2 regions of the Bacillus sp. THAF10 genome follow, and region 2 is predicted to be linked to the other one. Evidence: a T-box and tRNA genes for the amino acid it is inferred to sense, from the RefSeq annotation. Region 2 holds a T-box; the other holds one or more tRNA genes.

Region 1 (4,429 bases), 1.5 Mb from region 2:
CTTTTGAAATAGCATACTTGTGAAGAAGCAAGTTACTAATTAGCGCTTAAGTTAGCGCCACTAAACATAAGGAGTCAGGCTTATCTTTTAGATAACCTGGCTCCTTTTTCATTTGAAGCATTAGTAAAATTCGTGTATAATATAATGCTGTGTTTGTATTACAAGGGGGGATTAGATGTCTTTCACAAGCTTACTTTTAGCAAAAGAAGAGACAAAAGATAAAGAAGAGTTGAAAGAGGAGTTAGATCAATTAGAATTTCAAATGTTTCGGATGAAAGAAAACATGAAAGAAATCGCAAAAAAATGGCAGGTTATTGGCATTGACCAAACAAAAGAAGAAAACTGGGTGGTAGTATATACGAACGATGACCCGCACACCTGTAAAATAATGCTTAATGACTGCGAATCAGCCTATCGCGGCCATTGGGACTTCTCTATCCAAGCAACATATAAAGATAACGGTACTCTTTTCATCGGAGATATTAAAGGCCCAGAAAACAAAGGCTATGGCTCCATTTGTATGGACTATTTAAAAGAAGTAGCCAAAGATCAAAACGTTCATACCATTACAGGAGATATTGCTAAGAGAGACTGGGATCACCTTGAACGACTGGTTCATTTCTATAAAAAACACGATTTTGATGTAGAGTTGGACAAAGAGACAAAATCAGGAGAGATTGTCTGGCAGCCCTACAATTAACGGAGGTTTAACGATGTCCATTAAAGTTTTCGGCTCTACCATCGATCACGAAACGCGCTGTACACATTATCATTCCAAAAAGGATATCATTGCAATTAAATTTTATTGCTGTGGGGAATATTATCCGTGTTATCAATGTCATGATGAGCATGCTGATCATCTTACTACTGTTTGGCCAAAACAAGAGTTTCATCGTAAAGCGATTCTCTGTGGATGCTGTAAGACAGAAATGAGCATAGAAGAATACAAGGAATGTGATTCAGTATGCCCTTTTTGCAAGGAAGCCTTTAATCCAGGCTGTCAGCTGCATGCTCATCTTTATTTTGAGGTTTAACTGAAATAGTATAAAAGACAGGCGAAGTCACCTGTCCATCTTTTTCAAGTTTAGTCATCATCTTCATCATCATAAAAACCACAGCCACAGTTACTAGAACGCTCCTCTCTAAATACCCTTGGAGCTACAAAAGAATCGTCTTCCTCATCTCTGAAACAAGAATGGAAATGACAATGACAGCAACAATAGCATTTGCATTTCTTTTTACACTCAACATAAACGACACCCATGAGATTCACCTCCTCTATTGTTTCTAGTAAATTTTATGCAAAATGATAGATTTTGCTTGTACGAATATAACAAAATAAAAAAATAGACAGACGCATGGAGCGCCTGTCTATTAACTCTATTGATACTTTTCAAGTGCAGATTGAAGCTTTAATGCCAATCCTATGTCTCCCGTAACTTTTAACTTTCCTGTCATAAAAGCCATTGTTGTGTTAAAATTTCCAGCGATCATTTTTAAAATATTTTCGTCCGATAATTGTAGTGTGCAATCTGGCTGGGCCACTTCGCCAAGTTGCATCGCAACCTGGCCATTTTGGAATTGAATTTGATAAATCTTTTCATCACTTAAATTGAATTGATAGATTGCGTTCAACCTCTGGATACCTTCAGGATTCCCATTCATTTTCTCAATTAACTCTTCAAATGCTGCTTGTACACTCATTTTTTATCCCCTTTTAGAAATAGTTAATATTCTTATTTCGTTATAGTTTTTCAAATCCCTTTTTTCCAAATGAAAAACTTTTCTAATAATTTGTTCTCATATCAAGTACCGTATCATACATGTAGTATAACGCTTAAGGAAATGAGGGAAGGTATGGAAACTTGTAAAAGCTGTGCTTGTCATTATTTTAAAGATGCAAAAAAAGGAATATCATTCTTATTGATATTAGACGGAAGTAATGAACCATTATCTTTAGGTCAAACTGAAAGGCCAACCGAACTTTCATTTGTCTGTTTCAAAGACAACTGTTGCGTGACTTTTTCTTACCTAACAGCTGAAAGAGAAGTACAGCTTGTTATCCTTAATTGTGAGGAAATTGCCGTTGTTATTCCGTTAGACTAACCAGTTGGAGGGAAACTATGGAGAAGAGTAAGGCTAAATCACAACCAAGTAAGTGTAATAGCTGCTTATGTGACTTTTTTAAAGAGGCAAAGCCTGGACAACGATTTACTCCAATTTTAAGAGGACAAAGCACACCGGCACCTATCATTCTAACATTTATTAAATATGATCCAATGACATGTTGTGTTACTTTTTCATTCGACGAGGAAGGTTCGACTCTAATCGCTTATGGGGATTGCAACAAAATAGCTGGAATTATTCCACTTTCATAACAAACACGAAGAAAAAGACCACTTCCAAGGAAGTGGTCTTTTTTGGAAAACCCTTTGTTCCGAAAGGGTTTCATAGGGTTTGGCACCCAATGATCTGAGAGGGATTCGAACCCCCGACCCCTACCCTGTCAAGGTAGTGTTCTCCCACTGAACTATCAGATCGCAAATAAGTCGTATAACTTATTATAGTTAGCAGGAGCTTGATTGTAAAGCATTTTTTCTTAACTAGATACAATCAGTTAATTTTGATATTCTTTCTCTTTTCCCCCTGAAGAAAAAGCATCGATTAGTAAGATGATTGCTGTTACCGTATGAAGCGCCCAACCCAGTAAAAACACCCATGCCAAAAAGGAGGTTACTATTCCCCAAATACTGCCGTGATACTTTTGTCCTTCCTTTATCGAAAGTAGAAGGGTAATGATATGTAAAATCAACATAATACCTAAAGGAGCATATCCTGTTCCCATGACTACCAATCCACCAATAACAGGAATAGCCAAAAAACCTTCTAACCCACCTGTGATCCACTTTAACGTTGTTGATGCCTTCATAAAAACACCACCTCTAGTTTTATTCCAATTATATGCCAATATGGCATGAAAGCAACAAGAATATACGTTCGCGCGCTAAAGATTATTTTTCTTGAAGTTACTTGTACATATATGTTATTCTGTAAAGAAATACATTTTTTTAGGAGGGAGATAAATGAGAGACGTCACGTTAACCGAGATTTTCAAACACCCTATTACACAAAAATATTTAAAACGCTCAGGCTTTGCTCACGCTCTTGAAGTGGCAAATCATGCGTTTCATCTTGCCTTTAAATATAATGTAAGTGTAGACTTGGCAACAAAATCTGCTCTATTACATGATATTGGACATTATGAATGGTATCGTCAGGGAAAATGGGATTACGACCGTTACCGCGAGAACGATATTCACGCAATTAAGGGTGCAGAACGTGCCCATAAGCTTTTGATTCGCCTCGGAGAAAATCCACAAAACGCTAAACAAATAGCAGTTGCCATTCTCCTTCACACCGATTCTTATTTACCAGAAATGGATGTGAAAAGAAGTCCGTTACAAAAAGTCGTAAAGCTTGCTGATGAAATGGACGAAGAAAAAGGTGGCATGCATCATTACAAGCAGATTGACCAGGCAACGGCGCTTGAAAAAATTCAACAATTAGATCAACTTGTTGAGCATTACCTTCCAAGGCAACAGCTTCCTACACCTACTCAAGAAAACACCATATAAAAAAAGAGGTAGCATTGGCTGCCACCTCTTTCCTTGCTAGATACTGAAAGCCCTTACTCTACTACTTTTTCTAAATCCTCTATTACTTCCTCGTAAGGTACATCAAGACCACTATAGGACTCTCTTACAAATCCTTCTTTATCAATTAAATAAAAACTTGTGCTATGCATATATTGATCAGAGCCTTCTTCTTTCGCTGCTGGAACCAAAAAGGATACATTCGCAAAGCGTTCAATTGTTTTTTGATCATACCCAGTTACAAAGGTCCATCCAGAAAAGTCCGGTTTATAAACCTTCGCATATTCCTTTAGTACAGAGGGTGTATCCTCCTCTGGATCAATGCTAAACGAAACAATCGGAACTTCTACTCCTGCTTCTTTCATTTCTCTTTGCATCTTTGCCATATTCGCAGTCATCGGAGGACAAACTGTATCACAATTAGTGAAAATAAAGTTGGCAATCCAAAATTCCCCTTGTTGCTCCTTTGTGCGGAAAGGCTCTTCATCTTGCGTGACTCCTTCTAATTCGTCAACCTCTAGCTTCATGGAGAACTCATCATCTAAATTAATTTCCTTATCTGTACACCCTGCTAGGATAAACATCGCAAGAAGAACAAACAATAGTATCCAATGCTTTTTCATTTCATCAATCCTCCGTACTTAGAACAAAAGCGCAATGCGCCCGTTTTGTGACGTACAAACTTTGTCTAGTTGTAGCGGCTACTTTTGTTCCAGATATCCACAGAAAAATTTTTTGTGGTTTCCTAAACAACAAAAAAAGTGTCGAGACTATTA
Region 2 (4,429 bases):
ATTTCATGTCGCCCATATTCATGAGTGCAAAACGAGAGGCGTTCCAAATCTTATTCGCAAAGTTCCAAGTGGACTCCACTTTTTCATAGCTGAAGCGCAAATCCTGACCTGGTGAGCTTCCTGTTGATAAGAAGTAACGAAGGGAATCCGCTCCGTATTTTTCAATAACATCCATCGGGTCAACACCATTACCAAGGGATTTACTCATTTTTCGGCCTTGTTCATCACGAACGAGTCCGTGGATGAGAACATCTTTAAATGGACGCTCTCCAGTGAACTCCAAGCCTTGGAAAATCATACGAGAAACCCAGAAAGCAATAATGTCGTAACCAGTGACTAAGCAGTCTGTTGGATAGAAGCGTTGATAGTCTGGTGATTCTGTTTCTGGCCAGCCCATTGTCGAGAATGGCCATAGTGCTGAACTAAACCATGTATCAAGAACATCTGTGTCTTGCTCCCAGTTTTCTAGATCTGCTGGTGGCTCGTGACCTACATGAATCTCCCCTGTTTCATTATGATACCAAGCAGGAATTCGGTGGCCCCACCATAGTTGACGGGAGATACACCAGTCACGGATATTTTCCATCCAACGCATATAGGTATTCTCAAAGCGATTTGGAACAAAATTCACCTTGTCTTCCTGGGATTGAAGGGCTACCGCTTTGTCCGCAAGCGGCTGCATTTTAACGAACCATTGTGTGGATAAGTATGGTTCGACCACTGCGCCGCTTCGCTCACTGTGACCAACGGAGTGCATATGCTCTTCTATTTTGAAAAGAACGCCAGCTTCCTGAAGGTCTTTTACAAGCTGTTTACGGCACTCAAAACGATCCATGCCTTCATATTTACCAGCTTTTTCGTTCATTGAGCCGTCTTCGTGCATGACAAGGATGCGCTCAAGATGATGACGGTTTCCAATTTCAAAGTCATTCGGGTCATGTGCTGGTGTAATTTTAACCGCCCCAGAGCCAAATTCCATATCAACATAGTCATCGGCAACAATGGGAATCTCACGTCCTGTGATTGGAAGAGTGACCATTTTTCCAATAAGGTCCTTATAACGCTCATCCTCTGGGTGAACGGCAACTGCAGTATCTCCAAGCATTGTTTCTGGTCTGGTAGTGGCAATTTCGATATGGCCGCTTCCATCCGTTAGCGGATATCTCATATGATAGAAAGCACCTTGAACTTCCTGGTGGATAACCTCAATATCAGATAGGGCTGTTTTGGTTGCTGGATCCCAGTTGATGATATACTCACCGCGGTAGATGAGGCCTTTTTTGTAAAGCGTAACAAATACTTCGTTTACTGCTTTGGAAAGCCCTTCATCAAGGGTGAAGCGCTCACGGCTGTAGTCAAGGCCAAGTCCCAGCTTGGACCATTGCTGGCGGATATGCTTCGCGTATTCGTCCTTCCACTTCCACGCTTCTTCCATAAACTTTTCACGACCAAGCTCATAACGGTTGATGCCTTGATTGCGGAGCTTTTCATCTACCTTTGCTTGAGTGGCAATTCCTGCGTGGTCCATACCTGGTAACCAAAGAACATCAAAGCCCTGCATGCGTTTCATTCGTGTGATGATGTCTTGCAAGGTTGTATCCCAAGCGTGACCTAGGTGCAGCCTTCCTGTTACGTTTGGCGGCGGAATAACGATTGTGTAAGGTGTTTTCTCTTGATCGTTGGTAGCTTCAAAGAAACGGCCATCTAACCAATATTGATAGCGATTTTTTTCAATGGCTTGCGGGTCATACTTTGTGGGAAGATTCACTTCATTCATTTCCATTCTTTTCTCCTCCTATTTTTAAAAAAATAAAAAACTCCCTTCATCCAATAAAAGGACGAAAGGAGTTAAGTTTCGCGGTACCACCTTTTTTTACAGAAAGAGAATAGACCTCTCCTGTACACTCAAAACGGATAACGGCTTTTCACCGGCTTCAGCTACTAGAAAATGTTCACTGAAACTACTCAAGGGCGACCTTCCAATCTGACCTTCCTAAGAAACCTTTCAGCAGTTGGCTTCTCTCTCTAAAGGCGTCAACATTGTACTCTTCCCTATCCTTGTATGTATGATCATGCTATTACCTTACTATGTTACATAAAGGATATGCTAATAGTCAATAAGCTTCTCCAAATTTTTATTAGAATATGCACAAAAAGAAAAAAATGTGCAAGTTTGGGCACTATTTTCCACTTGGGCTCATATCTTGATTATAGATAGATTGGAAATGCGTGTAAAGGAGGTACGTTCCGTGCGGAAATACAATCCCTATACCTTGCCCCCTTGGTTGAGGCAGGTGAGAGGACTTTGTGCTCAATTTATTATTCCTATCTGTGTATTTCAAGGTATTCGTACCATCTTTTTGCCAACAACGTTTGATGTCTTGATTCTAGCTATATGCATTATTATTGCGATTTGCTTTCATCTTGAGCTCATTTAACTTGCTGGCTACTCGTTTATGGTAGCCAGTTTTTATTTCGACAATTTGCACATTTATTCTAGCTTATATCCCTAATTTCGCCCATAATACTACATATTGATATGAATTTTCCACCAATTTTAAAAGGGGTCCTACCATGCTTACATTTTTGCAAAAACAGAAAAAAGAAAGCTATCAAGCCGATTTAACGTTCCCTGAAAAGCACCATATTGTCCGTCATCCTGAAGAAGATTTAGCAAGCCGTCTTTATTATATGGGGTTTACCAATGAGCACTTACAGGCATTACAACAAGCGAAGCCTGTGGTTTTTGAATTGTTAGATGATGTTTTAGAAAAGGTGTTGGAGCATTTATATAAACAGCCACCTTTAAAAAGAGTGGCAGCAAACAACTCCTCTCGTGAAAGATTAAAAGCAGTATTTGTTCAATATTTTCAAAGTTTGTTAAGCGGCAAGCTTGATGATGACTTTTTCAAATTACGAAAAAGAATCGGTCAAACACATAATGGTGTACATCTTCCTGTTACTTGGTTTTTGGCCACCTACTCTGCGATTCAAACGCTATTGCTTCCTAAAGTAGTGGAGCTTTTGCAGGACTCTCCTAAGGATCTGGTGACTACACTAACTGCCCTCACACATATCATCAATCTGGACTCTCAGCTTGTAGTGGATGAGTATATCCATGTGCGCATTGATTTATTGGAGCAGGCTAACGAAGCAAACCGCACCCTACAAGCTGAGCTCACGAAAATTAGTGAAGAGGTGGCAGTTACAGTAGCGGACACAGAAGAAACAGTGCAAACCGTGACAAGAAAAGCAGAGGAAGTGTTAAAGGATACAGACTTAACACAAAAGAGCAGTCAAAATCTATTAAATTTAACCAATGACAATGACCTTCAGATGGAAAAAATGGTTGGTAATTTCGAAGAGGTCATGAGTGAGGTAAGAAAATCCTTAGAGGAAATGCATGCTTTAAAAGCAGTGTCCGAAGATATCATCACGATGACACAAGGGATCGATAATATTGCTGATCAAACAAACCTCCTCGCTTTAAATGCTAGTATTGAGGCAGCAAGAGCAGGAGAGGAAGGCCGTGGCTTTGCTGTTGTCGCGAGTGAGGTGCGCAAGCTTGCGGTTAACTCTAAAGAGCTCAGCAGCAAAATTAAGGTGTTAATTGATAAAAGTGATCAGCAAATTTCCAATGTAACCAACATGATGAGCTCCATGCACAAGGTCACAGAACACTCCCAACAAAACATTGTTCAAGTAAAGGGTGGCATTGTTACTGTGAAGATGGAGATGGATAATTATTTAGAACGTTTCCATAAAAATAAAACAGATTTGGATATCATCGTTGCTTCTTTCAAGGAGATTAATTCTTCCACCAAAAGCTTAACTTCACTTACGGAAACTCTGTTAGAAAAAACCGTTAAAAACTAAATAACAATGCGAAAGCCCAAACCACTTAGCTGGTCTGGGCTTCTTTATTTTTACTTTGTTCTTCCAATTGATTGATTCTACCCGCAACATACTCAATGTTTTTCGCAAGCCAGTAGCTGCCCTGCACGCTTTTCACTAATTCCCGCTCGGAAAGCTTTTGGCGTAGGTCATTTTGTGTTTGGAATCTCCTGATTGATTGCATGAAATTGCCAGGATGAGATAGGTAGCTTAGAGTTAGCGACTTCTCACTGTCCTGCAATCCAAAACCTTTCTGGTAGTCATAGAACCAATCCACACAGTCATCACAAAAAAGGGGGTAGGTTCGTAAATATCTTTGATAGAAGGATATTATATCATTTGCGGGTGGCGCCTGCTTTGCTCGTTCCCAGCTAATAAAATAGCCTCTTCCCTCTGTATCCTTCACAAAATGATGAAAGGACACTCTACCATGTGTCATCGCTACTCTATGTTTTTTGGTTTCGGTTACTGCTTCTTGCCAACTCTCTAACTTTTCGAGCGAGAACTTTTGAGCGAGAGAAATTTCATGTGCATA

Evidence for each region. The T-box of region 2 lies ahead of FIU87_RS15125 (valine--tRNA ligase). A T-box ahead of a tRNA ligase gene usually reads a tRNA of that ligase, here a tRNA-Val.
Region 1: it encodes a tRNA-Val, which carries the amino acid that the T-box ahead of FIU87_RS15125 (valine--tRNA ligase) is inferred to sense. The anticodon was not compared.

What each region holds. Positions count from the first base shown of each region.
Region 1 covers NZ_CP045403.1:1,347,049-1,351,477, reverse strand. The annotation lists gene FIU87_RS07130 (hypothetical protein) at 176-700, shown strand; gene FIU87_RS07125 (CHY zinc finger protein) at 714-1,034, shown strand; gene FIU87_RS07120 (SCP2 sterol-binding domain-containing protein) at 1,381-1,704, opposite strand; gene FIU87_RS07115 (hypothetical protein) at 1,858-2,106, shown strand; gene FIU87_RS07110 (hypothetical protein) at 2,124-2,378, shown strand; tRNA gene FIU87_RS07105 (tRNA-Val) at 2,469-2,540, opposite strand; gene FIU87_RS07100 (hypothetical protein) at 2,618-2,929, opposite strand; gene FIU87_RS07095 (HD domain-containing protein) at 3,084-3,635, shown strand; gene FIU87_RS07090 (SCO family protein) at 3,689-4,276, opposite strand.
Region 2 covers NZ_CP045403.1:2,892,216-2,896,644, forward strand. The annotation lists gene FIU87_RS15125 (valine--tRNA ligase) at 1-1,783, opposite strand, end outside; T-box leader at 1,832-2,068, opposite strand; gene FIU87_RS21450 (hypothetical protein) at 2,250-2,438, shown strand; gene FIU87_RS15135 (globin-coupled sensor protein) at 2,575-3,876, shown strand; gene ysxE (spore coat protein YsxE) at 3,902-4,429, opposite strand, start outside.